One region of the Pseudomonas sp. GW821-FHT05H12 genome, then DNA from elsewhere that is predicted to be linked to it. Evidence: riboswitches for the same ligand, from Rfam matches in the RefSeq annotation. Region 1 holds a riboswitch; each other region holds the start of a gene.
The links. Region 1 has a riboswitch for cobalamin ahead of cobO (cob(I)yrinic acid a,c-diamide adenosyltransferase). Riboswitches for the same ligand answer to the same signal wherever they lie in the genome.
Positions count from the first base shown of each region.

Region 2: linked by a shared signal. The riboswitch ahead of AC07SU_RS14970 (ABC transporter substrate-binding protein) and the one ahead of cobO (cob(I)yrinic acid a,c-diamide adenosyltransferase) in region 1 are both predicted to bind cobalamin.
Region 3: linked by a shared signal. The riboswitch ahead of AC07SU_RS28270 (CbtB domain-containing protein) and the one ahead of cobO (cob(I)yrinic acid a,c-diamide adenosyltransferase) in region 1 are both predicted to bind cobalamin.

Region 1 is NZ_JBWKRS010000016.1:25,793-36,504, forward strand. It holds gene AC07SU_RS15805 (MarR family winged helix-turn-helix transcriptional regulator) at 1-343, opposite strand, end outside; gene AC07SU_RS15810 (adenosylcobinamide-GDP ribazoletransferase) at 386-1,114, opposite strand; gene cobC (alpha-ribazole phosphatase family protein) at 1,117-1,692, opposite strand; gene cobT (nicotinate-nucleotide--dimethylbenzimidazole phosphoribosyltransferase) at 1,689-2,744, opposite strand; gene cobU (bifunctional adenosylcobinamide kinase/adenosylcobinamide-phosphate guanylyltransferase) at 2,741-3,262, opposite strand; gene AC07SU_RS15830 (cobyric acid synthase) at 3,339-4,790, opposite strand; gene cobD (threonine-phosphate decarboxylase CobD) at 4,787-5,776, opposite strand; gene cbiB (adenosylcobinamide-phosphate synthase CbiB) at 5,769-6,677, opposite strand; gene bluB (5,6-dimethylbenzimidazole synthase) at 6,674-7,324, opposite strand; gene AC07SU_RS15850 (cobyrinic acid a,c-diamide synthase CobB) at 7,321-8,712, opposite strand; gene cobO (cob(I)yrinic acid a,c-diamide adenosyltransferase) at 8,709-9,320, opposite strand; cobalamin riboswitch at 9,400-9,657, opposite strand; gene AC07SU_RS15860 (PQQ-dependent sugar dehydrogenase) at 9,757-10,712, shown strand, end outside.
Region 2 is NZ_JBWKRS010000014.1:159,387-170,098, forward strand. It holds gene AC07SU_RS14920 (M24 family metallopeptidase) at 1-423, opposite strand, end outside; gene pdxR (MocR-like pyridoxine biosynthesis transcription factor PdxR) at 501-1,991, shown strand; gene AC07SU_RS14930 (hypothetical protein) at 2,082-2,315, shown strand; gene AC07SU_RS14935 (nucleotidyltransferase family protein) at 2,401-2,970, shown strand; gene tspO (tryptophan-rich sensory protein TspO) at 3,055-3,495, shown strand; gene AC07SU_RS14945 (alpha/beta hydrolase fold domain-containing protein) at 3,495-4,433, shown strand; gene AC07SU_RS14950 (DUF6678 family protein) at 4,612-5,055, opposite strand; gene AC07SU_RS14955 (hypothetical protein) at 5,058-5,744, opposite strand; gene AC07SU_RS14960 (ABC transporter ATP-binding protein) at 5,869-6,633, opposite strand; gene AC07SU_RS14965 (FecCD family ABC transporter permease) at 6,630-7,634, opposite strand; gene AC07SU_RS14970 (ABC transporter substrate-binding protein) at 7,631-8,641, opposite strand; cobalamin riboswitch at 8,757-8,950, opposite strand; gene AC07SU_RS14975 (aldehyde dehydrogenase family protein) at 9,101-10,483, opposite strand; gene ptrR (putrescine utilization regulator PtrR) at 10,587-10,712, shown strand, end outside.
Region 3 is NZ_JBWKRS010000049.1:131-7,390, forward strand. It holds gene AC07SU_RS28255 (LysR family transcriptional regulator) at 199-1,065, opposite strand; gene AC07SU_RS28260 (DUF4865 family protein) at 1,159-1,698, shown strand; gene AC07SU_RS28265 (CbtA family protein) at 1,700-2,428, opposite strand; gene AC07SU_RS28270 (CbtB domain-containing protein) at 2,448-2,660, opposite strand; cobalamin riboswitch at 2,693-2,833, opposite strand; gene AC07SU_RS28275 (histidine phosphatase family protein) at 2,860-3,414, shown strand; gene cobF (precorrin-6A synthase (deacetylating)) at 3,460-4,215, shown strand; gene AC07SU_RS28285 (alpha/beta hydrolase) at 4,227-4,946, shown strand; gene AC07SU_RS28290 (DcrB/PsbP domain-containing protein) at 5,082-5,651, opposite strand; gene AC07SU_RS28295 (monovalent cation:proton antiporter-2 (CPA2) family protein) at 5,724-7,260, opposite strand, start outside.

The sequences.
Region 1 (10,712 bases):
TCAATTTCTGCTGTGCCGCTTCCCACGCCGGCAACGCCGCCGCCAGCCGTTCGATGCCAGCGTCCGTCAACAACACCAGACGGTTGCGCAAGTCATCACCTTCAACCATCTGCACCAAGCCCTCACCTTCCAGCACCCGCAGGTTTCGCCCCAGGGTGCTGCGGTCCAGGCCCATGGCTTCGGCCAGGCTGGAAATACTCGGCTGGTCGAGGCGTTGCAAGTTGCACAGCAAAGAATACTGGGCAACGTTGATCCCGAAGCCGTCGAGAGCGCCGTCGTAATACCTGCTGACGCCACGGGCGGCGCGACGCAGGTTTGTGCATAAACATTGGGAGGCAAGCATGGAGCGTGTATATACCCGGGATTAAGGAAATGCAAGAAAGTGTTACAGGGCCAAGCCGACCAACACTGCCACTTCCAGTAGCTCCAGCAGCGCGCCGGCTGTGTCTCCGGTGGTGCCACCGAGGCGATTGACCATCAATTGGCGCAGCCCCATGAAGCATAGGGCAGCGAGCAGCACGGCAATCCCGCCGCTGAAACCACCGATCAGGATGCACCCCAAGCCGCTGAGGATCAGCACCTGTTGACCGACAAGCCTGGGTAAATGATCCGACAGCGCCTGGCCCAATCCACCGACCCGCACGTAGCGCGTGGTGAGGAACAACGCCAACAGCGATGCGCGCCCGATCAGCGGAGCCAGGATCAGCGCCGCGCCGTTGTGTTGCTCGATCAACGCCACCAGCGCGGTGAACTTGAGCAACAACACCAGCCCCAGTGTGACCACGGCGATCGGCCCGCTGCGCGGGTCCTTCATGATCGTGAGCGTACGCTCGCGGTCACCGAAGCCGCCGAGCCAGGCGTCGGCGCTGTCGGCCAAACCGTCCAGGTGCAAACCACCGCTGAGCAGCACCCAGGCGGTCAGCAACAACGCGGCGTGCAACAACAGTGGCGCGCCCATCAGCGCCGTATTCACCCCCCACAGCAACACACCGAACAGCAAGCCGACCACCGGATAAAACAGCAGTGAACGCCCCATTTCCCGAGGCTGCGGCATGCCCGGCAGACGAATCGGCAGGCTGCTGAGAAATTGCAAGGCGATCCAGAACGGCAGCATGTCTACTCCACTTCCTTGAGTTGACCGCCTGCCGTGACCTGCAGGCGGAACAACCCACCATGACCGACTTCAACATTCAGCAACTGTTCACGAGGCAAACCCCGCGCCTGCGCCAGGAGTAAACGCATCACCCCGCCGTGGCTGATCAACAGCACACGCTGCCCGGCATACGCCTGATGCAAGCGTACGACAGCGCCCAGAACCCGGTGGGAAAAGTCACGCACCGGCTCCCCATCAGGCGGCGTGAAGCCATAAGGATCGGCCCAGAACAGCCCGAGCCCTTCAGCATCGGTTTCCATCAACGTCGCAGCACTCTGCCCTTCCCAGGCGCCGAAGTGCAGCTCTTGCAGGTCCTTCTCCAGACTCACCGGCAGGTTCAGGCGTTCGCCCAATTCCTCGGCAAAACGCGCACAGCGTTGCAGCGGCGAGCTGACCAAACGGTCCCAGGGCCCTTGCTGCAACACGGCGGCACGCATCTGCGCCCAGCCATTGGCCGTCAGTGCGTCGTCAAGGCTGCCGCGCAGGCCGCCACCCAGTTCGGTTTCGCCGTGACGCAGCAGGTCCAGGTGCAAGGTCATGCCGGGCGGTCAGCCACGGCGGCTTCGGCGAAGGTCGCCATCTGCCCGTGCAACGCACACGCCAGGCGCAACAACGGCACCGCCAGCGCCGCACCGCTGCCCTCGCCCAGACGCAGGCCTAGTTCCAGCAGCGGCTGCGCCTCAAGGCTTTGCAGCACATGACGATGGCCCGGTTCGGCCCCACGATGGCCAAACACCAGCCACTCGCGACATGCCGGGTTCAGGCGAGTAGCGACCAACGCCGCCACGCTGCAGATAAACCCGTCCACCAGCACCACGATGCCTTCCTGGGCACAGGCCAGGTAAGCGCCGACCAACGCGGCGATTTCAAAACCACCCAGGTTGAAGAGGGTCTGCAACGCATCGCCGCGCTGCCCCGCATGAAGGGCCAATGCACGCTCGATCACCGCCACCTTGTGGCTCACGCCCTGGGCGTTCAAGCCGGTGCCCGGGCCTGTCAGGTCGCTGACCTGGCAGGCCAGCAATGCACACGCCAGCGCGCTTGCCGCCGTGGTATTGCCGATCCCCATCTCACCGCCAATAAACAGCTGGGCGCCGCTTTCCAGCGCACGGCGTGCGCTGTCGCGGCCGGCTTGCAGGGCGAGCCGTCCTTGAGCCTCGGTCATCGCCGGGCCGTTGACGAAATTGGCCGTGCCCGCACCGATGTTCAGGTGGCGCACGCCCGGCAGGTTCAGCGCAGGCGTTACCGTGCCCAGGTCGACCACTTCCAACTGCGCATCCAGTTGCCGCGCCAATACGCTGATGGCCGCACCGCCGGTGACAAAGTTGTGCAGCATCTGCCCGGTGACTTCCTGCGGGAAAGCCGACACGCCCTCCGCCACCACCCCGTGGTCACCGGCAAAGATCGCGATCCAAAGCGAGTCCACCGACGGTTTGACCGTGCCCTGCAAGCCGGCCAATTGCACCGCCAAGGCTTCCAGTTGGCCGAGGGAACCGGCCGGTTTGGTCAATTGCTGCTGGCGCGCCAGCGCTTGAGCGTGCGCCGAGGCGTCGATGGTTTTGCAGGGGTTGAGCCACCAGGTGTCAGTCATAACGCAGTACCTTTCAAAGTCAGGGGCAGGCCGGCGACCGTCAGGACAACGCGCTGACACCGCTCGGCCAAGGCTTGATGCAGCCAACCGGCTTCATCCACATAGCGGCGAGTCAATTCGCCCAGCGGCACGACACCCAGACCGGTCTCGTTGCTGACAAAAATGATTTCACCCGGCAACGACGCCAGGGTGTCCAGCAGTTGGTCGCGCTCGATCGCCAGGCGCTCGCCGTCTTCGAGCATCAGCAGGTTGGTCAGCCACAGGGTCAGGCAGTCCACCAGCAGGCATTGCCCAGCGGCTGCGTTTTCCCGCAGGACGCGCGCCAGTTCAAGCGGTTCTTCGACCAGGCTCCAGTGGTCGGGGCGACGCTGGCGATGCAGCGCGACACGCGCATTCATCTCACCATCCAGCGGCTGGCTGGTGGCGATGTAGGTGACCGGCAGGCCACTGTCGCTGGCGAGTTTTTCGGCCAGGCGGCTTTTGCCGGAGCGGGCACCACCCAAAATCAGTTGATGCATGCTGCAACCCTGTAGGAGCCGGCTTGCCGGCGATGATCGTCAACGTTAATACACGAGGAGGTTCGCAGTCGCATGGTCAGATTCCACATAGCGTGCGCAGCAACTCGGTATCCAGATGGTTTTCCACCAGGTCCGCCAGGCGCTCGATATCACGTTCGCGCAGCGCGTGGTAATCCACCTCCTGCACATCCACCAGCCCGGCCCAGCGCAGCAAGGCGCTGCACGCCGCCGGGGTTTCAAACAGCCCGTGCAGGTAGGTGCCGAGGATTTGCCCGTCCGCGCTCCTGGCGCCGTCGCTGCGGCCATCGTCCAGTTGCACGGCGGCGTGCAACAGGGCATCGCCCGTCGTAACGCCGGCGTGAATCTCATAGCCGCTGACCTCGGCGTCTTCAAGCAGCAAACGGCCACGAACGTTGCGCAGCTGTTTTTCTTCTTCGAGGGTCGTACTGAACGCCAACAGACCCAGCCCTTCGCTGGAACCGGCAGGCCCTTCCAGGCCCAGCGGGTCATGCACCTGCTCACCGAGCATCTGCAAGCCGCCGCAGATGCCGAGCACCTTGCCGCCGTAGCGCAGATGCCGCGCCAGGGCGCTGTCCCAGCCATTGGCACGCAGGTACGCCAAGTCGGCGCGCACGCTTTTGGAGCCCGGCAAAATAATCAGGTCGGCAGCGGGAATAGGCTGGCCCGGGCCGACGAACTGCAAGTCCACTTGGGGATGCAGGCGCAGCGGGTCGAAATCCGTGTGGTTGCTGATACGCGGCAGCACCGGCACCACTACCTTGAGCACCTGCGCAGCCTTGTCGATCTGGCGCCGGTCGATACCGTCCTCGGCTTCCAGGTGCAAATCCATCACATAGGGCAAAACGCCCACCACCGGTTTGCCGGTGCGCGCCTCCAGCCAATCCAGGCCCGGCTGCAACAAGGCAATATCGCCACGAAAACGGTTGATGATGAAGCCCTTTACCCGCGCTTGCTCGGTGGGCGACAGCAACTCCAGCGTGCCGACCAAGTGGGCAAACACGCCGCCGCGATTGATGTCGGCGATGAGCAGCACCGGGCAGTCCACGGCTTCGGCGAAGCCCATGTTGGCGATGTCATTGGCGCGCAGGTTGATCTCTGCCGGGGAGCCGGCGCCTTCCACCATCACCACCGGGTAGGCTTGGCTCAACCGCGCGTGCGAGGCCAGCACCGCCTGCATCGCGATGGCTTTGTAGTCGTGATAGGCGACCGCGTTCATACTGGTGACCGCGCGGCCGTGAATGATCACCTGGGAGCCGGTGTCGCTGTTGGGCTTGAGCAACACCGGGTTCATGTCGGTGTGGGGTGCCAGGTTGGCGGCCTGAGCCTGCACGGCCTGGGCGCGACCGATCTCGCCGCCCTCGGCGGTCACGGCGCTGTTGAGCGCCATGTTCTGCGGTTTGAACGGTGCGACCGCCACCCCTTGGCGGACCAACCAGCGGCACAAGGCGGTCACCAGGGTGCTTTTACCGGCATCGGACGTGGTGCCCTGCACCATCAATGTACTCATGAAGCTTCCTTGTAGGCGGCCAGGGCCTCATCGAGGCGCAACCAGTCGGCCTCGGTGTCGGGCAAGCCGAAGCGCAGGCTGCTGTCATGGACAAACAGCCGCAGCAGAATGCCGCGCTGGGCCATGAATTCGTGCATGCGTTCAGCGTGGGGCGTGATCAACCATTGAAACAACGCGCAGCCGCCCTGGGGCTGAAAACCGTGGCGCTCGAGCAAGGCAAACAGACGTCGGCCCGCCTCGATGCAACGCGTGCGTTGCCGGGCCTGGCCGGCAGTGTCGCGCAGGCACACCTGACCCAACACGCGCGTTGGCCCGCTGACTGCCCAGGGGCCGACCTGTTCGGCCAGCAACTTGAGCAGCTTGCGCTCGGCCAGCACAAAGCCCAGCCGCACCCCGGCCAGGCCGAAGAATTTGCCAAACGAGCGCAACACGATCAGGCCAACCTGGTGGGCCTGGCCCGCCAGGCTCAATTGAGGGGTGACGTCCATGAAGGCTTCATCCACCACTAGCCAACCGCCGCGCTGGGCCAATCGCGAATGCCAGTCCAGCAGGCGTTGCGGCGACAGGCTCAGGCCGGTGGGGTTGTTGGGGTTGACCACCACCAGCACGTCGAGGCCGTCGAGGAAGAAGTCGACTTCCTGCTCCTGCACCTCGCGCACCACATAGCCGGCGCGACGCCAGGCTTCGGCGTGTTCGGCATAGCACGGCGACAACACGCCGACTTTGCCGGCACGGCGCAGGCGTGGCAGCAACTGGATGGCCGCCTGGGAACCGGGCACCGGCAACAGGTGCGCAGCGCCGTAGTATTCGCTGGCGGCTTGCTCCAGGCCGTCATCGGTTTCGGGCAAGCGTGCCCAGGCGCGCAACGGGATCTCCGGGATCGGCCACGGCCAGGGCGCGAGGCCGCTGGACAGGTCGAGCCAGTCGGCTTCGGCAATCCCGTACTGAATCGCTGCCTTGCGCAGCCGGCCACCGTGTTCAAGCATAGAATTGCGCCCCCGCGCACAGGATCAGCAGCCACAACCATACGCCGCGCTGCACCAGTTGCCAGCCCCGGTCGATGGAATCGGCATCCGCCGCCGGGCCTTCGCCCAATTGCGGGCGATGGTGCACTTCGCCGTGATAGATCGCAGCGCCGCCCAACTCCACACCCAGGGCGCCGGCACCCGCCGCCATCACCGGGCCGGCGTTGGGGCTGTCCCAGGTCGGGCCCTGGGTGCGCCAGCATTTGAGGGCCAGGCGGGTCTTGCCGAGTACGGCGTAGGTCAAGGCCACCAGGCGTGCAGGAATGTAGTTGAGCACGTCGTCGATCTTGGCCGCTGCCCAACCGAAACGTTCGAAGCGTTCGTTGCGATAACCCCACATGGCATCGAGGGTGTTGCTCAAGCGGTAGAGCACCACGCCCGGCACACCGGCCACCACAAACCAGAACAGCGCGGCAAACACCGCGTCGCTGCCGTTCTCCAGCACCGATTCGGTAGCGGCGCGGGCGACTTCGGTGCTGTCCAATTCACTGGTCTGGCGGCTTACCAGGTAGCTGACGCGTTTGCGCGCTTCGTCCAGGTCATCGCTGCGCAGGGCCTGCGCCACCGGAATCACATGCTCACCGAGGCTGCGCATGCCGAGGGCGCAGTACAGCGCGAGGATTTCCAGTACCCAACCGATATACGGCGCCCACGACAGCGCCGTGGCCAGCAGGGTCAACGGCACTACTGCGATAAACCACGCAGTCGCGCCATGGCTGCGCCAACCGCGCCCACCGGTGTTGAAACGCTGCTCGATGCGCCCGGCAAAATTGCCGAACGCCACCAGTGGATGCCGGCGCCTGGGCTCGCCCAGCAGCGCATCCAGCGCCACCGCAGCGACACACAGCAAGGCCACACTCATTGACTCACTCCCCACGCATTCTCATACAACATGTCACTCAGCGGCCGAGGCTCGGTCCAGCCTTCGAGCTGCAACATCGGTGCCGGATAGAACTCGGCCACCGGCCCCAGGCACAGCACCGCCAAAGGTTTTGCGCCAGGCGGCAAGCCCAGCAGATCGGCCAGGGCCTGGGGTTCAAACAGCGAGACCCAGCCCATGCCCAAGCCTTCGGCGCGGGCGGCGAGCCACAGGTTCTGGATGGCACAGGACAGCGAGGCCATGTCCATTTCCGGCAAAGTGCGACGGCCGAAGATGTGGCGCTCGCGGTCATCCATCAACGCCGCGACCAGCACTTCGGCGCAGTCGTGAATGCCTTCGACCTTGAGTTTCATGAACTCATCAGAGCGTTCGCCCAACGCCTCGGCGGTGCGTACGCGCTCTTCTTCCACCAGTTGTTGAATCTGCCCACGCAGTTGGCGGTCGCTGATACGGATAAAGCGCCAGGGTTGCATCAGGCCGACGCTGGGGGCCTGATGGGCAGCCTGGAGCAAACGGTGCAGCAATTCAGGGGCGACGGTGCCACCGCTGAAATGGCGCATGTCGCGGCGTTCGGCGATGGCGCGGTAGATGGCATCGCGGTCGGCTTCGGGGAAGGCGTTGTCAGTCATGGCCTCTTCGCGGGCAAGCCCGCTCCCACATTGGATGGGGTTTCAACTCGGTACATTGTGGGAGCTGGCTTGCCTGCGATGGCGGCTTCCTGGTCTGGCGCAAACAAGGCGGCCACTGCCACGGGATTGGATGGAAAATAGAAATGTACGTAGGACGCGGTCATACGCCCCTGTCTGAAAACCGCCTCGGCACCACGCCCACCATTGGGGCTCAGGCCACGGGCAATCGGCTGCCACTCGGTGGTCGTGAGGGAGTGGTGATAGGTATGGCCGCGCAGCGTGCCTTCGGGCAGCTCGACATTCTGCAGGGCCAGGGCCGCGAGTTTCTTTTGCATCACGGCGTCGCCTTGCAGCAGGCCCACCAGTTCGGCGCGGGTACCCTCGACATCGGTCAGCGAGTCGAGCAGGTACAGCATGCCGCCGCACTCGGCGAGCAAGGGTTTGCCGGCAGCATGATGAGCGCGGATGGCGTCGAGCATCGGGGTGTTTTGCGACAGCGCCTGGTGGTGCAATTCCGGGTAGCCGCCCGGCAGGTAGAGGCTGTCGGCGTCTGGCAATTGGTGGTCATGGATCGGCGAGAAGAAGTGCAACTCGGCCCCCATCGCGCGTAGCAGGTCGAGACTGGCGCCGTAGGTAAAGGCGAAGGCTTCGTCGCGGGCCACAGCAATACGCACGCCTTCGAGCAGCGGCTCGGCCACGATCACTTCGGGTGCGGCAAAGGTTACCGGAGGTGGCAGTGCAACCTCACAACTGCTGCCCAAGGCCTGGGCGGCGGCGTCCAGGCGTACATCGAGGTCATTCAATTCGCTGGCTTGCACCAGCCCCAGGTGTCGGCTGGGCAGTTCGATGCCAGTTTCACGGGACAATGCGCCATACCAGCGCAGGCCTTCAGTCAGGCTGCCTTCCAGCAGTTGCGCGTGGCGCAAGGTGCCGACGCGGTTGGCCAGCACGCCGGCAAACGGCAGGTCCGGCTGATAACGCGCCAGGCCCAGGGCCAGGGCGCCGAAGGTCTGGGCCATGGCGGTGCCGTCGATCACGCCCAGTACCGGCACGCCGAAGTGCCGCGCCAGGTCGGCGCTGGAGGGGGTGCCGTCGAAAAGGCCCATCACGCCTTCGATGAGGATCAGGTCGGCTTCACCGGCCGCTTCCCACAACAGGCGGCGACTTTCCTGCTCGCCCACCATCCACATGTCCAGCTGATAAACCGGCGCACCACTGGCGCGCTCATGGATCATCGGGTCGAGGAAGTCCGGACCGCATTTGAACACACGCACCTTGCGCCCCAGGTTGCGGTGCAACCGGGCCAGCGCAGCGGTGACGGTGGTTTTGCCCTGGCCGGACGCCGGTGCGGCGATCAAGACGGCCGGGCAATGACGGGGCTGATTCAAAGTTCGACGCCCTTCTGTGCCTTGATACCGGCCTGGAACGCGTGCTTGAGCATGCCCATTTCGGTGACGGTGTCGCCCATTTCGATCAATTCGGGTTTGGCGCCACGGCCGGTGACGACCACGTGTTGCATCGGCGGGCGGGCTTGCAGGTCGCTGAGCACCTGGTCCAGGTCGAGGTAGCCGTGCTTGAGGGCGATATTCAGCTCATCCAGCAGCACCAGGCCGATGGCCGGGTCTTGCAGCAGTTCGCGGGACACCGCCCAAGCGGCTTCGGCGGCGGCGATGTCGCGCTGGCGGTCCTGGGTTTCCCAGGTGAAGCCTTCGCCCATGACGTGGAAACGCACTTGCTCGGGGAAGCGGCGGAAGAACAACTCTTCACCGGTGCTGTTACGCCCTTTGATGAACTGCACCACGCCGCACTGCATGCCGTGGCCCATGGCCCGGGCCAGCATGCCGAATGCGGAACTGCTCTTGCCTTTGCCGTTGCCGGTCAATACCAGCAGCAAACCACATTCATTGGGGGAGTTGGCGATGCGCTCGTCGATCACGGCTTTTTTGCGCAGCATGCGCGCCAGGTGGCGTTCGTCGCGGTCGGGGGAATCGGTCATGGCAGCTCTCCGTTGGGGCTGGACAAAAACGGCGGGCAGGAAAAAGACAATACAGATAGCCAAGCATCGCCCACCGTGATGCTGTTGGATGCTCCGGGCCGGTCTCCGGGCTCATGAGTGGCGCCCTGCCCTGATGAAAAGAGCGAGCTGGCCGACGTTGCGCCTTCCCATATCGCGCGCGATACAGTGGCAAAAGGCAGCGTCTTGACTCATTTACCGTTGCGGGGGCAGCGCCGGAATCGCGGCAGCACTGTGTACAAGTGCGCTCACTCACCGGCTTCCCTGTTTCACCCTGTCGACGCATGCGCCACAGAGCACCTGGAACAAGCCGCGAAGGTTAGTGGGTTGGGGGTGGAGCGTCAATTAAAGCTGGCCTCGCACTTGAACCATCGGACCGCCGCACTCCTCTACCCTTATAGGTATCAAGGAGAACACCATGCATAAAACCAGACTCGCCTTGCTGATCATGCTCGCAGGCACCCTCGCCGCCTGCGGTGAAAGCTCAACGTTGCAGGTGTCCGATGGCACCGGCCCTTCGCCCAAGTTGCCCGAACCGAACAAGACACTGATCCCGACCGTCAACATCGCCCCGGCGATCGGCTGGCCTGAGGGTGCAAAACCCACGGCGGCCGCTGGCACCCAGGTGGCCGCGTTCGCCGAAGGGCTGGACCACCCGCGCTGGCTGTATGTGCTGCCCAACGGCGATGTGCTGGCGGCCGAAACCAATGCACCGCCCAAACCGGATGACGCCAAAGGGATTCGCGGCTGGGTCATGGAGAAGGTCATGGGCCGCGCCGGCGCCGGTGTGCCGAGCCCGAACCGCATCACATTGCTGCGCGATGCCGACCACGACGGCGTTGCCGAGACGCGCACGGTGTTCCTGGAGAACCTGAACTCACCGTTCGGCATGACCCTGGTCGGCAACGATTTGTACGTGGCGGACTCGGACAAACTGCTGCGTTTCCCCTACCAGCCGGGCGAAACCACGATCAAGGAAGCCGGCACCAAAGTGGTCGACCTGCCAGGCGGCAGCATCAACCACCACTGGACCAAGAACGTAGTAGCGAGCAAAGACGGCAGCAAGCTGTATGTGAGCGTTGGCTCCAATAGCAACGTTGGCGAAAACGGCCTGGAAGCGGAAGAAGGTCGGGCGACGATCTGGGAAGTGGATCGCGCCTCGGGTCAGCACCGCATCTTCGCCTCCGGCCTGCGCAACCCGAATGGCATGGCGTGGGAGCCGCAGACGGGCAAGCTGTGGACGGCGGTGAATGAGCGCGACGAAATCGGCAGTGATCTGGTGCCGGACTACATCACGTCGGTCAAGGATGGCGCTTTCTACGGCTGGCCTTTCAGTTATTACGGGCAGCACGTGGATGTGCGCGTTTCGCCGCA
Region 2 (10,712 bases), on a different contig from region 1:
GTCCAGGCGGAACCGCAGGTACTGGCCGGGGCGCACGTCCAGGGGCTGGGCGGTGCGCAACACCAGTTCGACGATATCGGCGCTCAAGGGGCGATTGCTGATGACGTATGCGGTGGTTTCCAGCGTCGGCGTGTCCAGCGACCAGCCGGGGATTTCCAGGCGCATGTCGCTGCAGGCGTGGCTCTGGCACAGCAACATCTCGTCCGCCGCGAGAGGGTAGGAGGGCGCGGGGGCGTCGGGCGCGAGCTGTTTGGCGCGGTATTCGCCGGCCACCACCTTGACCTTGCACGACCCGCAGGCGCCGCGACGGCAGGAAAAGGGCACGGCGAGGCCGCTGGCGAGCATGGCGTCGAGCAGCAAATGGTCGGCAGCTTCGAAGGATTTGCCCGAGGGCAACAGTTCAACGACATGGCGGTTGTGCATAAACACCTCGGGGCAATTGAGGCTCGATTGTTGCGGTAGACTAGGACCAGAAGAACCTCCAGTTTTGGATAATTCACATGGTCCAGCTTCGCAAATGGCGCCCCTTGCTCAAACTCGATGGCGCGCAGCCCCAGGCGTCGTACCGCAAGATCATCGAAGGTTTGGTGAGTGCGATCACCGAAGGCCGCCTGCGCCCCGGCACCTTGCTGCCCGGCACGCGGGAGATGGCGCAACTGCTAAACGTCAACCGCAAGACGGTGATCCTGGCCTACGAGGAGGCGGTGACCAAAGGTTGGCTGGTGAGCATCCAGCGGCGCGGCACCTTTGTGAGCACGCAACTGGCCAGCGGCGCGGTGGCGGCCCCCAGCGCGCCCCAGCCTTTTGCCCTGGCGCTGCGCGAGACGCCGGCGGCGGATTATTTCTCCCCGGACGGACAGGCCGCTGCGCTGCAACACCGGCCGGGCGCGCTGTTTTTCGATAACGGCGCCAGTGACCATCGATTGCTGCCGCAAGCGGTGCTGCACCGTTATTACCGCAATGCGTTGCGCCACAGTTTCACCACCAACACCGTGCGCCATGGCAGCGAGGGCAGCAGCGCCTACCTGCGCCGGGCGCTGGCCGAAATGCTGCGGCACAACCGTGGCCTCACGGTGGGCGCCGAGCAGATTTGCCTGACCCAGGGCGTGCAGATGTCGCTGTACCTCACGGCCAGCGTGTTGCTCAAGCCCGGTGATGTGGTGCTGGTGGAGCGCCTGAGCTACCCACCGGCCTGGGAGATTTTCCGCCAGTTGGGCGCGCGGCTGGTCACCGTGGATTTGGACGACGAAGGCTGCCGGGTCGATCAGCTCGATGCGCTGTGCCGCCAGCACGACGTGCGGATGATGTACCTCACGCCCCATCACCAATTCCCCACCACCGTCAGCCTGCGCGCCGGGCGCCGCCAGCAGTTGCTGGAACTGGCGCGGCTGCATGACTTCTGCATCGTCGAGGAAGACTACGACCACGAGTATCACTTTGCCGGGCGGCCTTATCTGCCGTTGGCCAGCGACAGCGCGCAACGGCATGTGATCTACATTGGTTCGCTGTCCAAGCCCCTCGGCAGCACGTTCCGCTGCAGCTATATCGTGGCGCCGTCGAATGTGATCCAGGTGCTTGAGCGCACGGCAGCGGTGAGTCTGGGGCAGGGGGATGCGGTGATGCAGCGCATGCTGGCGGACTTGATCAATGACGGGGAGTTGAAGAAGCACCTGCGCCGGGTTTCCAAGGAATACCGTCAGCGCCGGGAGGTGTTGTTGACGGGCCTGCGGGAAGCGTTTGGCGAGCAGATCAGCGTGCAGGAGCCGGAAGGCGGGCTGGCGCTGTGGGTGAAGTTTGCCGACGCTATCGATGTCGACCGGCTGTGTGAAAAGGCCCTGGCACTGGATTTGGTGGTGCGCAGCGGCCGGCTGTTTTCGCCGTTTGGCCAGCGTGAGAATGCCCTGCGGCTGGGGTTTGCTTCGCTCAACCAGGAGGAAATCCGCACCGCGATCCAGCGGCTGGCGATGGCGGCGAAGGCGATTGCCGGCTGAGCTGGCCCCCCTTCGTGCCGAAACAGGACTACCATGCCACCCCGGCAGTGGTTACACGCGCTACCGATTTCTCTCTTTGAAGGTATCGCTATGTCCATCGACCAGATCAGCCTGCCCAAAGGCGTAGGCCCTCACGCCACCAAGCTTCTTGACGCCATCACCGGCGCCGCCACCCACGAAGCGCTCAACCGCGCAGGCGGCAAGGCAGAAGGGTTTGTGTTGGGGCTGGAGTCCACCAAGGCCATCAAAAGCCAAATCGCCGAAGCGTTGTATGTGGCCTACGACGACGCCGCGAGCCACCGCGCCAGTGAGTTGAAGGGGTAACGACAGCCTTTGCGCTGTCACGAAACTCATCACGGGGTGGTGTAATGTTGCGGGCTTGAATGCGCCCGCTATCAAAGGACTGAACATGACACTGACCGTCGACACCCTGCTCGAACTGGCCATGGCCAACCCCATCAACGCCGAAATCACTGCGCGCCTACCAGCCCTCGGTGTCGAGCAGTGCATGCTCACGGCGGGCTGCCTGTTCCAGGCGGTGTGGAATCATCAGTCGAATTTGCCGGCCGATCACGGGGTGAAGGACTACGACGTTTTCTACTTCGACACCGACCTGTCCTACGAGGCGGAAGACAACGTCATCCGCGCTGCCGAGGTTTTATTCCAGGACCTGGGCGTCAACGTCGAGGTCAAGAACCAGGCGCGGGTTCATCTCTGGTATGGCCAGCGCTTTGGCCGGCCTTACCCGCCGTTGCGCACGGCCAAGGAAGGCGTGGACCGTTACCTGGTGGCAGGCACGTGCATCGGGCTGGAGATTGAAACGGGCGAGTTGTATGCGCCGTATGGCTTGGAGGATGTGGCCCAGGGAGTGCTGCGCATTAACCCGCTGCACCCGGAGCGCGAGTTGTTTGAGCGTAAAGCCCTCAGTTATCAGGCGCGCTGGCCCTGGTTGAAGATCGTGACGCCGGAACATTCCTGAAGCCTGCGGTGAACTTTTACCCATTCTTCAGGCGTCCTATTCTGAAACACACCCTCTACAGCTGACCCCAGCTAAGGACAGGCCATGATCTTCCTGATTTTCCTTATCGCCTGCGGCGCCGCCGCCAGTACGGGCCTGATCTTCAAGCCGGGCCAATGGTATGAATCCCTCGTCAAACCCGGCTTCACCCCGCCCAATTGGCTTTTCCCCGTGGCCTGGACAGTCATCTATTTGCTGCTGGCCTGGGCCGGTTACCGCCTCACGATGATCCCCGGCAGCCAACTGGCCTTGGGCTTATGGGCGGCGCAGATTGCGTTGAACACACTGTGGACACCGGTGTTTTTCGGCGCCCATCAAATTGTCGCGGGCATGGTGGTGATTGTGCTGTTGTGGCTGGTGGTAGCGGCGTTGGTGGTGATGGCGTTGCGGCTGGACTTGATCACCGGCTTGATCCTGTTCCCCTACCTGGCGTGGTTGAGTGTGGCGGTGGCGTTGAATTTCTCGATCCTGCGCAGTAACCGCTGATGGCTCATACCCCTTGGCCGGCCAGCGAGCCCGAGCTGGCGCAGATGCGCGCGTTCAACAAGAAGCTGGCCTGGATGCCGCGCTTTAAAATCCGCAACCGCGTGACGCCGCGTGTGATCCAGGCGTTGTTGCGCGTCAGTCAAAAGGTCAGGCGGCAACACCCGGCGCACACTCGGCTGGTCAGCGTAGGCGGCCAGCGCGTGCCGGTGCGCATCTTGCTGCCGAGCGGCCAGCCCAGGGGCGTGGTGCTGGATATCCACGGTGGCGGCTGGGTGATTGGCAATGCGCAGATGGATGATGATTTGAACCTGGGCATGGTCAACGCCTGCAACGTGGCGGTGGTGTCGGTGGATTATCGGCTGGCGGTCGACACACCGGTGGAAGGCTTGATGGAGGATTGCCTCACGGCCGCACGGTGGTTGCTGACTGCCGATGAGTTTGCCGGCCTGCCGGTGATCGTTGTCGGCGAGTCGGCCGGTGGCCATCTGGCGGCGGCGACGTTGCTGGCGTTGAAACAATGGCCGGCGCTGCTGCAACGGGTGAGCGGGGCGGTGTTGTATTACGGCGTGTACGACCTGACCGGCACCCCGAGCGTACGCGCGGCGGGGCCGGACACCTTGCTGCTGGACGGGCCGGGCATGGTCACGGCCCTGGCGTTGCTGACGCCGGGGTTGAGTGATGAGGCGCGCCGGCAGCCGCCGTTGTCACCGCTGTACGGGGACTTGAGCGGCCTGCCCCCGGCGTTGATGTTTGTCGGGACGCTGGACCCGCTGAAGGACGACACGCTGTTGATCGCCGAACGCTGGCCGGGAGCGCAGGCGCATTTAGTGCCGGAGGCGGCGCACGGGTTTATCCATTTTCCGGTCGCGATGGCGGGGAGTGTGCTTGCTTATAGTCGCCAGTGGATCAGTGCCCGGGTGGAGGTGACGGCGGGATAATGATTGAGGCCGATCAGCCAGCACCGATGCAAGCCGGGCCACCGCAATCGCCGGCAAGCCGGGCTCCTACAGTTTGAGCACCACCGAACCCCTGTAGGAGCTGGCTTGCCAGCGATGGCGGCCGGTCAGCCGGCACCGATGCAAGTCGGGCTACCGCGATCGCCGGCAAGCCGGGCTCCTACAGTTCGGGTGCGGGTGGAAAGTCTTCGTAGCATTTTGGCAGGTACCCCCAGATCCTCAGCACGTCGGCCTGCACTTCAAATTCGAAGCCTATTTGCGAGACGACCTGAGAGATTTCCTGGGTGTGGTCAATGTATGTGCGTGGCAGTAACACGCCCAACGAGGGGGCTTCTTGCCACAAACCAATGTCGAACCATTGGACATACGCAAAGGGAAACGGCAGGTGGTAGAACCATTCCACATCCCATTCAGAGATATAGCCGGTGATGGATTTTGAACGATAGGACGGACACCATTCCGTGCGCTGGCGCATGTGTGTGATCAGTTCGTTCCACTTGGTGTTGTTCGCGGCGCTTGCCAGGTTTCTTGTCTTGATGGCGGCCTGGATGATCTTGCGGTTTTTATCCGTTTGGCGCGCATCAGCCATGGGGAGATTGGTCATCCTCAGTCCTTTTGCTTTACGTTGACGACGGTGACCTTCCTGGCACCCAGTTGGGTGAGTCTTTCGTCGAGTGCCTTAAGCAGCCTGATCGTGCCGGTATCGTAATTCTTGAGCTGGCGGCTTGCTGTGTCCCTGTAGCTGCTGGTCGACACAATCATTTCCATCAGCCCATCGGTTCGTTTGTCTCGTATGTTTTCGTCAATGACATCCTGTATGGCTGTCATTCTGCGTACGGTGTATTCGATATCGGCCGCAAGCTTCTGCAGGTTGTAAGGTTTGGGGGCTTTGCCTTCTTGTTCGGCGTCTAGGCTGGTAGGGCCCATGGGGATGTCGTCCAGGTCAATCAGGGTATCGGCCATGTCTTTGCCGAAATACCGTTCCAGCTTGAAATGTTGAACGATCATTCTTTGATGCCATCGGCGCTCAAACGCCATGTATTCCCGCCAGGGGCCTTGGGAGAAGGCTTTCCAGCCGATGTCGTGTGTTGCCGATGTCAATTTGTCCAGCGCGTTGTAGCCATCATCCAGAATCGTGACGGTTTCCTGCACGGTGTTTTGCGCGGCGTCCAGAAATTGATTGGCCTCAGCACGAGCCTCTTGGCGGGACTGCAGGGCATAGGTGCCGACCAGCGTCAGTATTGAAGTCAGGACAGCAGTAACGACTGCCGTCACAAAGGAATTGTCGGGCATTGAGAAGCTCCATTTCAGTCCGGCGTTTGCGCAAGGCGGCGATGCTAGCAGAACGATTTGTGAGGGAGATATAAACGGCTACAGGTTGGCGGTTGATCAGGCGACAGTTGGGTATGTGAGGGCTTTAGTTGGGACGTAGTCGCAGGATTTGCGCGCCGTCGAACGGGTCGGTGAGGTAGTGCGCTTGCACGCCGAACGTGTCTTGCAGCCGTTGCGGCGTGAGCACGTCCAGCGGTTTGCCCAGGGCGACCAAACGCCCGTGGTCGAGCACGGCCAAGCGATCGCAGGTCAGCGCCTGATTGAGGTCGTGCAGGGCGATCAGGGTGGTGACGGGCAGCGCTTGCACGCCCTTCAAGATGCCAAGCTGATGCTGGATGTCCAGGTGGTTGGTCGGCTCGTCCAGCAACAAAATCTGCGGCCGTTGCGCCAGGGCGCGTGCGATGTGCACGCGTTGGCGTTCGCCGCCGGAGAGGCTGCGCCAGGCGCGCTGGCTCAGGTGGGTGGCGTCGACGTCGTGCAGGGCCTGGCGCACGATGGTGTCGTCTTCCGTCGACCACGGGCTCAGCGCCGACAGCCACGGCGTGCGGCCCAGGGCCACGGCGTCGAAGACGCGGATGGCGTCGTCGGTGTCGGCCTGTTGTTCCACCACCGCCAGCTGTTGCGCGATGGTGCGGCGCGACAAGCTGCCCAGGCGCTGGCCGTCCAACCGCACGTCGCCGCTGGCTGGCGTGCGCAACCCCGCAAGCAGCTTGAGCAGGGTGGATTTGCCGGAACCGTTGGGGCCGACGATGCCGAGGGTTTCGCCTTTTTCGACGTCGAGGTGAACATCGCGCAGCAACTCCGCGTCACGCACCTTGAAGCCCAGGCCGCTGCAACTGAGCACGCTCATCGCGGGTGCCTCCGGCCGATCAGGATCAGCGCAAACACTGGCGCGCCAACCAATGCCGTGACCACGCCGACCGGAATCACCTGGCCCTTGATCAGGGTACGCGACAGCACGTCCGCCGCGATGAGGAACAGCGCGCCGCCCAAGGCACTGGCCGGCAGCAGGCGCGAGTGTCCGGTGCCCAGCAGCAGGCGCGCAGCGTGGGGGATCACCAGCCCGACAAAGCCGATGGAGCCGACAATCGACACCATCACCGCCGTTACCAGCGCGGCACAGCCCACCAGCACAAACTGCACGCGCCGCACCGGAATACCCAGGGACGCCGCCGAGTCAGTGCCGAAGGTGAATGCATCCAGCGCACGGCGGTGCCACAAACACACCGCCAAGCCCGCCACGGCCACCGGCACCGCCAGCCACACTGACGGCCAGCGCACGCCGCTGAGGTTGCCCAGCAGCCAGAACAGGATGCCGCGCGCTTGTTCGGAGCTGGCCGACTTGGTGATAAGGAATGCCGTGAGCGCGTTGAACAACTGCGAGCCGGCAATGCCCGCGAGGATGATCTGGCCGGTGCCACTGGCCGAACCGCTGGCGCGTGCCAGCAGAATCACCAGGGCAAAGGCCGCCATCGCCCCCACGAATGCCCCCGCCGACAACGACACCAGCCCGCCACCGACGCCGATCAGCGCCACCAACACCGCGCCGGTCGAAGCGCCGGCGCTGATGCCGAGCAGGTACGGGTCGGCCAACGGGTTGCGCAACAGCGACTGCAAAATCACCCCGCAGGTCGCCAGGCCTGCACCGCACGCGGCGGCCACCAGGGCGCGGGTGAGGCGGTAGTTCCACACCACGCCTTCGTCGATGGGGTCGAGCACGTAGCCCGCCGCCCACAGTTTATTGGCGAGCACTTGCAGCACCACTTGCGGCGAGATAGCGGTTTCGCCGATGGCCACGCCGGCGAGCACGGCGGCCAGGAGCAGGGCCAGGGCGAGCAGGGTACGGGTCATTGGGGCAGGTCGTAGCCGTCGATGGCCGTGGCCAGTTGCTCAAGGCCGTCGAACGTACGGAGGCTGGCCTGCAGCGCGAGGGCGTCGAGGATGATGATGCGGTTGTTTTTCACCGCGTCCATGTTGCGGGTCACCGGGTCGCTGCGCAGGAAAGCCAGTTTCTTTTCATGGTCGTCAGCCGGGTAGCGGCGGCGGTCCATGCGTGCGATTACCAGGAACGTGGGGTTGGCCTTGGCGATGGTTTCCCAGCCGACGGCGGGCCACTCTTCATCGGACTGCACCACGTTGGTCAGGCCAAGGGTCTGCAACATGAATTCCGGAACACCCTTGTGGCCGGCCACGTAAGGGTCGCTGGCCATCTCGGCGCTGGAGAACCACACGAGCGCACTGGCCTGCTTGAGGCCTTTGCCCTGGGCGGTGGCGACTGACTTGGCCAGGCGCGCCTTGAGGTCGTCGTTCAGCTGTTGGCCGCGGTCCTGCACGTCGAAGATCTGCGCCAGTTGGCTGATACTTTTATAGATAGTCTCGATGCGGAACGGCTCCAGCCGCGTGCCGTCGGCGCCCACCAGGTTGTCCTTGCCTTCGCAGTCGGAGGGCAGCAGGTAGGTGGGGATCTTCAGTTCCTGGAATTGCTCGCGGGTGCCGACCACGCCTTGGGGGCCGACCACCCATTCCAGCTCGGCGGCCACCAGTTGCGGGCGCTTGGCGATCACCGACTCAAAGCTCGGCTCGTTGTTCGCCAGGCGCTCGATGGTGTCGTTCTGAGCCTTGAACTGCGGCAACACAGTGTTGAACCACAGCGAAGTGCCGACCACTTTGTCGCCCACGCCCAGGGCGTAGAGCATTTCGGTGGCGGCCTGGCCGATGGTCACGCTGCGGGCGGGGGCTTGCTGGAAGGTCTGGGTGCTGCCGCAGTTTTCCAGCGTCAGCGGGTAATGGGTGGGCGCGGCCTGGGCCAGGGTGCAGAAGCCAAGGCCGGTGAGCAGGGCGGTAACGCGTGGCAGCATGGGGCAATCTCCGTTTGAACCGTACAGTGAGCAGGGGGAGGTACGGTCGTGGAAATACAGCCATGGACGCTGCCGGGGGCAGGGCAAGGATGTCCTTCCCGGACACCCCGCCGGTCGTGATAACGCTTGGCCGGCAGGTCTCCTGACTCGTGCGTCGTCGCCACGCTCCGGCCTTCCCGAGCAAGGCTCAGTGGCAGTGTGGAGCAGGCTCAGCACCTACAGTTGCGGGGGCAGTTCCGATTGACGCGGGGGGCCGCGCTTCGGATTCCCTATTAGTCCCGTTTGGGAACCGGCGCGGTATGGTAGTCGATCGTATTGCCAAGGGGGAGATAAAACCCGATCCCCCGTAGGAGCCGGCTTGCCGGCGATGGCGTCGGCGGGGGCGAAATGTCTATCGCCTGATCGGCCGTCATCGCTGGCAAGCCAGCTCCTACAGGGGATGCGGGTGGTGTCAGTGGGTTATTTGCGGTTCAGCCACACGGTTTGGGCGTTGCAGAATTCGCGTACGCCGAAGTGCGACAGTTCACGGCCAAAGCCGCTCTTTTTCACGCCGCCAAACGCCACCCGAGGGTCGGACACGCTGAAGGCGTTGACGAAGATCCCGCCGGTTTCCAACTGGTTGGCGATGTCGCGGGCCTTGGCCGCATCGGTGGTGAAGATGCTGGCGGTGAGGCCGAATTCGCTGTCGTTGGCCAGGGCCACGGCGTGGTCGGCGTCGCGGGCGGTGATGATTGAGGCCACCGGGCCGAACAGTTCCTGTTTGAACGAGGTCATCTGGTCGGTGACGCCGGCCAGCACGGTTGGCTCGTAGTAGTTGCCGGTCCCTGCGACTTTATTGCCGCCCAGCAGCAGGGTGGCGCCTTCTTCCAGGGTGGCCTGGACCTGGCCGTGCAGTTCGTCGCGCAGGTCGAAGCGTGCCATCGGGCCCACATAAGTGGTGGCCAGGGTCGGGTCGCCCATCATCAGCGCACGGCTGGCTTCAACGAATTTTGCGGTGAAGGCTTCGGCCACGCCGGCTTCGATGATCAGGCGCTTGGCGGCGGCGCAGACTTGGCCGCTGTTCTGGAAGCGACCGATCAGGGCCGCTTGCACGGCGGCGTCGAGGTCGGCGTCGTTGAGCACGATGAACGGGTCGGAGCCGCCCAGTTCCAGCACGCATTTTTTCAGCGCAGCCCCGGCCTGGGAGCCGATGGCGATGCCGGCACGCACGCTGCCGGTGAGGGTCACGGCGGCAATGCGTGGGTCGGCGATGGCGCTGGACACGCCGTCGTTGCCCACGTTGATCACTTCAAACAGGCCTTCGGCAAAACCGGCTTTATGGAACGCCTGCTGGATCAGGTAGGCGCTGCCCATCACGTTCGGTGCGTGCTTGAGCACGTAGGTGTTGCCGGCGAGCATGGTCGGCACGGCGCCGCGCAGCACTTGCCACACCGGGAAGTTCCACGGCATCACGGCGAGGATTGGGCCCAGCGGGCGGTATTCGATCTGGGCGCTGCCGTTGTCCACCAGGGTCGGTTCCGGCGCCAGCATGGCCGGGCCGTGAGCGGCGTACCACTCGCTGAGCAGGGCGCATTTTTCGATTTCGGCACGGGCCTGGGCGATGGGTTTGCCCATTTCCAGGGTGATCATCTGCGCCATGTCTTCGGCTTGTTCACGCAGGGCGGCGGCCAGGGCCAGCAGCAGCTCGGCGCGCTGGCTGACCGGTTGGCGGCGCCAGGTGCGGAAGGCGGCGGTGGCGCGGTTCAGGGCGGCGTCCAGTTGCGCCGCGCTTTCGTAGGGGTAGCTGCCGACCGTTTCGCCGGTGGCTGGGTTGATCGAGAGAGCGTGGGTGGTTGCGTTCATGGCACCGTCCTGCTGAATGAATGGATTGGGTTCAGGCTACGGGGCTATCTCTTTTCTGGAAACTGAATAATATTAAGCAATACATTCACGATTGGAGAATGATATGGATCTGGTGCAGCTGGAAATCTTCAAGGCCGTTGCCGAGCAAGGCAGCATCAGCGCCGCCGCGCAGTTGATTCATCGTGTGCCGTCGAACCTGACCACGCGCATCAAGCAACTGGAGCAGGAC
Region 3 (7,260 bases), on a different contig from region 1:
TAGGAGCCGGCTTGCCGGCGATGCAGACGCCTCGGTACATCAGGCACTCCGAGCAGATGCCATCGCCGGCAAGCCGGCTCCTACAGGGATTGGGGTTGGCCGGTTTCCAACTGTCGGCGCGGTCCAAATGTAGGAGCCGGCTTGCCGGCGATGCAGGCGCCTCGGTGAATCAGGCATGTGCCAAACCGGGCGCCGGGTTCAGCGTTGCAGCACCCCACGGAAGGTTGCACTCAGCGCGCGCAAGGTTTCCCGTGAGCGTGCATCGCTGATCCGGCTGTAGAGCACCACTTCACTGACGGGCAATGCGGGCAGTCCAAATTGCGTGCTTACGTCCACCGCGCCGGGCGGGGCCACGCGATGGGCGAGGGCGGCGACGCCGAGGCCGGCGCTCACGGCGGCGCCCACGGCCATTACGCCGCCGCCGACGAAGACTTCGGTCCAGTCGATGTGGGCTTCGTCCAGGGCGCGGGTGGCCAGGTGGCGAACGCCGCACGGTGCGGCCATGGTTGCCATGCGCAGCGGCGTGCCGGGAGGGTGTTGCCAGGTGGGGGCGGCGAACCAGCCAAAGCGTTCCACGGCCAGGACTTCGCCGTCTTGGCGGTCGCCTTCGTTGCGCACGATCACGGCGTCGAGTTCGTTGCGGTCGAACGCGGCCACTAGGTCGCGGGACGAGGCGATGCGCACCTCGAGGATCACCAGCGGGTCGTAGGCCGCCAGGCGGCTGAGCCACAGCGGCAGGTCGGGGCCGGCCACGTGGTCGCTGATACCGATCACCAGGCGTCGCTGCACTTGGGCGGCCATGTCGCCCAAGGCGCGTTCGTGAGCGTTGAGCAGGGCGCGCGCGGCGACGATGAATTGCTCGCCCTGGGGCGACAGCCGCACATGCCGGGGCGTGCGTTCCAGCAGACGATAACCGAGGCGTTCTTCCAGGCGTTTGAGCTTGAGGCTGATGGCGGCCTGGGAGGTGTCCAGCGCCTCGGCGGCGCGGGTGAAGCTGGTGAAATCGGCGACCAGCACGAACGCGTGCACGGTGTCGATATCCAGGGGTTTGGGTGCGTCAGCCATATCGGTTCCTTATCGCACATATATCGGGTCATATCTTGTTGAAATCATCGCCGATACGCAAGCTGGAACCTCAACTTGCACGGGAGTTTTTATATGTTCGCCAAACAGTATTCGCACCGCTTGCCCGCCGACTACGACATGGGCGTGATTCGCCGGCGCGCCGCACAGTTGGGGCCGTTGTGGGATAACGCCGAGGGGCTGCTGTTCAAGGCCTTTATCGCCCAGGAGCAGGGCGGCAACGTGTATGCGTCGGTGTACCTGTGGTCAGACCCATTGCAGGCCGCCGACTTTCTGCTGGGGTCACGCTTCCAGAAAGTGCTCGACAGTTTCGGCCGCCCGCATATCGAAAGCTGGCTGCCGCTGGATGTGCAACGTGGGCCGGCGCAGGCGGCGTTGAGTTTGTATCGGGAAGAGTGGCCACTGGCGCCGGGGGCGGATCGGGCCGCGATACTGGCTGAGGAGAAGGCGCGCAACCTGCAGGTGGCGGACAGCCGTGACACCTTTGCGGTGTTCCTGGCGCTGGATGTGCAAGCTTGGCGTCTGGTGCGGATCACCTTGTCGGCCAAGGCACTGGATGGGGCGCATCCCGGGACGGGCTATCAGGTGTTCTACCTGGCCCATCCCGGAATCTAGTTCAGGAGTTCAAGCGTGCGCGTGGCTGGCTCAAGAGGCGCTCGGCCACCGCACCGAACACCAGGCCCAGGGTGGTCCACAGCACCAGCTGGATGCCCAGCGAGGCGACGCGGAATTTCCACAGCAGCACGGCCGAGAATTGTTCCGGCACTTCATTGATCACCGGGAACAGGCTGCCCGCCACCGACACGATCACGATGTACAGCGCCACGCCCAGGACTGCCCCGGCCCACACGCCACGGCGGGCGATCAGCTTGCGTGCGGCGTTGGTCGCGATCACGGCGGCCGCGACCGACACCAGCAACATCAGGAAGAACAGCTGGGTGCGTTGGGCGATGGTCTCCGGGTCGCCCACCGATGGCGGGTTGGCCGGGTATTTCAGGCCGGGCACCAGGATCAGCGTTACAAATGCCGCCAATGCCAGCAGCGCCGCCAGGCCACGGGGACCAACCTTGCCGATGCGGCCCAGGGCGTAGGCGAACACCAGGGAGAAAATCCCGCCCAGGGAAACGCTGTACACCACCACGCCGGTGAACAGGCCGAAGGTGCTTTGCACGTCGCGGCTCACCAGTTCTTCTTCCGGCGTATCGCCGTGCATCTGTGCCATCTGGTCTTCGAAGGCGATGGCCTTGTCGATTTGCGGTTCGCCAAAAGTCTTGGCGAAGCCGAACGCCAATACGCCGGCGAGCAGGCCCACCAGCATCCCGCGAACGAGTAATTGCCCTGTCATGTCATGTCTCTCTTATTGATTAATGGCAGGGAAAGCCCAGCAGGTGGCGACCGTCGTGGACGAATTCGTGCACGTACATGCCTTTGAAAACCGCCGTGGCACCTTGCTCGGCGCCAACGAAGTAGATCGCCAGCATCAACAGCAGGCCGCCGAAGATTGCCCAGGGGAGGATTTCGCCCAGGGGAATCGTTGGCACATAGACATCAGGGTGGGTTGCAGCGGTGTTAGCCATGAAAACCTCCAGGGATGACGCGTCCCGAAATGGAAAGCATAGGGAGCTGAAACAGGGTCTGGCTTACGGCTGTGGGGCCGAATACAGTGGCGCGACCGCGCCGGCATTGAACCGGCTTCCTGTTTCATGTTCGTTGTAACATGTTGAAACAACTTCGCCAGTCTACGCTGACTGCGCACCGAAGCAGAGTGAATTTGTGATGCAGACCACCCGTTTAAGCCTGATCTGCCATGCCGCCACGCTGGCGCAAAAGCAGGGGCGGTTTCCCGATGACGAACCCGTTGTGCTGGACTGGCAGCGTGAGGCGTTATCCCTGGCCGGTCGCTACCCGAAAAAACACCGCCTGATCTGCGGGCCGGAAGCCAGGGCCCGGCAGACAGCCAGCTTGTTCGGAGACAACGCACAGGTGGAAGACGCCTTGCGCGACGGTGATTTTGGCCACTGGAAAGGCCAGGCCATCGACCAATTGGAAGGCGAGGCCTTGAATGCCTGGCTCACTGACAGCGCCAGCGCGCCCCACGGTGGCGAGTCGGTGGACCAGATCTGCCTGCGGGTCGGGCAGTGGATGAAAGCCCTGGAAAGCCAGCCGGGGCATGTCGTGGCCGTTACCCATCCCTTTGTGATCCGTGCCGCGCTGTTGCACGTGCTGCAGTTGCCGCTGTCGATGTTCTACCGGGTCGACGTCGAGCCGCTGTCCTGCACCGAGCTGCGTTTCAACCGTGTGTGGCGCCTGCGCCTGGAAACTCACGCCTGACCCCGCGAACATGGCAAAATCCACGCCCCGCAATGAGAGCAACCCATGAAACGCATCCTGATCATCGGCATTGGCGCCGGCAACCCTGACTACATCACGATGCAGGCCGTGAAGGCGCTCAACCGCACCGACGTGTTCTTCCTGATGGACAAGGGCCAGAGCAAGGACAAGTTGATCGACCTGCGCCGCGAGATCTGCGAGACCTACATCACCGAGCCCGGCTACCGCTTTGTCGAGGCCGACTGCCCCGAGCGTGTGCGTGGTGATATCGACTACACCACCGCCGTGCAGGACCTGAACCGCGACAAACAGCAGACCTTCGAGCGCATGATCAACGAGGAAATGTCTGACGGCGAAGTGGGTGCATTCCTGGCCTGGGGCGACCCAGCGCTGTACGACAGCACCATTCGGATCCTGCAGGCGATCCTGGCCAGTGGCCGTTGCACCTTTGAATTCGAAGTGATCCCTGGCATCACCAGCGTGCAGGCCCTGGCAGCGCAGCACAAAGTGCCGCTGAACCGTATTGGCAAGTCTGTCGAGATCACCACCGGGCGCCGGTTGGCAGCAGGGCAGGCCAGCGATGCCGACACCCTGGTGGTGATGCTCGACGCCGAAGACTCCTACCGTACCGTGGCCGATCAGGACCTGGATATTTACTGGGGTGCCTACCTGGGCACACCGGACGAGATCCTGATCAGCGGTAAAGTGGCCGACGTTGCGGACGACATTCAACGGGTGCGCAAGGCCGCGCGCCTGGCCAATGGCTGGATCATGGACACCTATTTGTTGCGCAAACCCTGAGGTAACGTCCCATGCTCAAATTGTTTGCCCTGGCGCTGACCCTGGTGGCTGGCGCTGTTCATGCCGACGATTCGCTGCACACCGACCTGCCGTTGGCGTACCTGGAACAGACCCAGACCGATGCGCGCAACCAGCCGTTGGTGATTTTCCTGCACGGTTTTGGCAGCAACGAGGAAGACCTGTTTGGCATCAAGGATGCGCTGCCGTCCACCTGGACCTACCTGTCGGCGCGGGCGCCCATGCCGGTGGACCCTCACGGCTATCGCTGGTTTGCCAAGACCCAGGGTGACGCTGAGTACAACGGCGAAACGGCCGACCTGCAGCGCAGCGCCAAGCTCATCGAAGACTTTGTGGCCAAAGCTACCGCCAAGTACCACACCCGGCCCGACCGGGTATTTCTGGTGGGCTTCAGCCAGGGCGCGATCATGTCCTACGAGGTTGGGTTGCGTCAGCCGGAGCTGGTGCGCGGGATCGCGGCGCTCAGTGGCAGTGTGCTGCCAGTGCTCAAGGCCGAGCTGAAACCGAATGACGCGTTGGGAGCGCTGGCGATCTTCATCGGCCACGGCACGCTGGACCAGGCGCTGCCTTATGCGTCGGCGACGCGGGCGAACGAAGTGCTGACGGGGTTGGGGTTGAAACCGGAATTTCACGGCTACCCGGGCATGCCGCATACCGTGAGCGAGGCCGAAGTGCAGGACCTGAAGGCCTGGCTGGAAAAAAGCCTGAAATAACCCGCACCTCAAAAAAATGTGGGAGCTGGCTTGCCTGCGATAGCGATTGATCAGTCGATATCGCCGTTGACTGATACACCGCTATCGCAGGCAAGCCAGCTCCCACAGGGGTGCTAAGTTGCAAGAGAGATCAGGTTACTTACCGCCGGTGATCTGCTTCACCAACTCCGCATGTCCCTTCACATCATCCCCACGGGAAATGGCCTGGATCACCAGCAGGTGATTACCCGAACCGCCTAGGAACGTGGAATTCAGCGTCTTGCCGCCGCCCTGGGTGGCGGTGCTGTCGACTTGGCGCAGGCCCAGGCCTTTGAAGGTCAGCTTCTTTTCGCCTTGCTTCTTGAAGTCCGGCAGGGCGGCGCTTTGGTCCTTGATAAAACCGGCCACGGCGCCATCGAGGAACTGGGTGTCGTTGTCCTGGATGGTGACCCCGTCTTTACGCGCGGTTTCGGCGACGATCACCACGCTTTTGGTGGTCTGGTTGGCGTACAGCGTGCCCTGGGTGTCGGCGGTGCCGTCTTCGGCCTTGCCAGTGGGCAGCGTGTCGGCCACATACGCCTTGGGCAGCTTGAAGGTGAACTTGCCGCCCAGTGTCGAGATGGTTTGGGTGTCGGCCTTCTGTGGCGCGGGTTTGCTGGCCGCGAAGGCAACGCTTGCACTGAGCGCGAGGGCCAGCAGGGCGGCGGTCTTGGTGAGGGTGGCCATGTAGCGCTCCAGAGATGAACGAAATTGCGGCGTATTCTGTCAGAAAATTCGCAATATGGTTCATCTGCTGCCTCACACCTTGTCGGACTCCTCCTCAAGCCGGTCCATCTCAAACAGCCTTGCCAGTTCTGTCCGGGCTTCCTGGGCGGTTTGCATCACCTTGGCCGCATCGTCGTACACCGCGTGCTGGGCAGCCAGCACTTGCAGGTCGTGGTTCTTGAAACGGGTGATGCGCGCATCGGCCTGGGCCTGGGTCAAGCCGAGGCCGACCAGGGTGCGGCGGCTCATTTCCAGGCTGGAGTAGAAGGTTTCGCGCACCGGTGACGCGTCCAGGTCCACCAGGCGGTGAACGTGCTGGCGGTTGCGGGCGCGGGCGATGATCTTCATGTGCGGGTAGAGGTTGCGCACCAGCTCCGCCGTCTTGATGTTGATTTCCGGGTCGTCCATGGCGATCACAAAGAATTCCGCCTGGTCAACCTTGGCCGCGTGCAAAATCTCGGGTCGTTGGGGGTCGCCGTAGAACACCGGCATGCCGCCGAAACTGCGGGTCAGCTCGATGGTTTCCACCGAGGTGTCCAGGGCGATGAACGAGATGTTCTGCGCGCGTAAAATACGCGCGACGATCTGGCCCATGCGGCCCATGCCGGCGATCACCACGCGGGGCGCATCGCTTTCGATGGTGCGGTATTCCTCGGGCACTTCCACCGGCTTGGCCTTGGGCTTGAACAGCTTGGGGCACACCAGTAACAGCAGTGGCGTCACCGCCATGGACAGGGTGATGGTGAGTACCAGCACGTCGTACAGGTGGGGGTCGAACAGGCCCTGGTCGCGGCCGATCTTGAACACCACAAAGGCAAACTCACCGCCCGCCGCCAGCACCACGCCCAGGCGCAGCGCGCTTTCGCGGTTGAGGTCGCCCACCAGGCGGCCCACGGCGTACAGCAGGGGCAGCTTCAGGCCGATCAGCAACAGGGTCAAGCCGATCACCACCAGCGGCGCGCTGAGCAGCAGGCTTAGGTTGGCGCCCATGCCCACGCTGATGAAGAACAGCCCCAGCAGCAGGCCCTTGAACGGTTCGATCTGGGATTCCAGTTCGTGGCGGTACTCGGAGTCTGCCAGCAGCAGGCCGGCGAGAAACGCGCCCAGGGCCATGGACACGCCCACCAGCTCCATCAGCCAGGCGGTGCCAATCACCACCAGCAGCGCGGTGGCGGTGGACACTTCGCGCAGGCCGGTCTTGGCCACGATGCGAAACACCGGCCGCAGCAGGTAGCGCCCGCCGATGATCACCACCGCGATGCTGCCGAGAATTTGCAGCACATGCTGCAAGCCTTGGGCCTCAGTGGTCGGGTGATCGCTGCCCGCCAGCAGCGGCACCATGGCGATCAAGGGGATGGCGGCGATGTCCTGAAACAGCAAAATCGCAAAGGCCAGGCGGCCGTGGGGCTGGTTGAGTTCCTTGCGCTCGGCCAGGCTTTGCAGGCCAAACGCGGTGGACGACAGTGCCAGGCCCAGGCCGAGCACGATGGCGCTGTTCCACGATTGGCCAAACAGCCACAGCGCCACCACGCCCATCACCAGGCCGGTGAGCAGCACCTGGGCCAGGCCG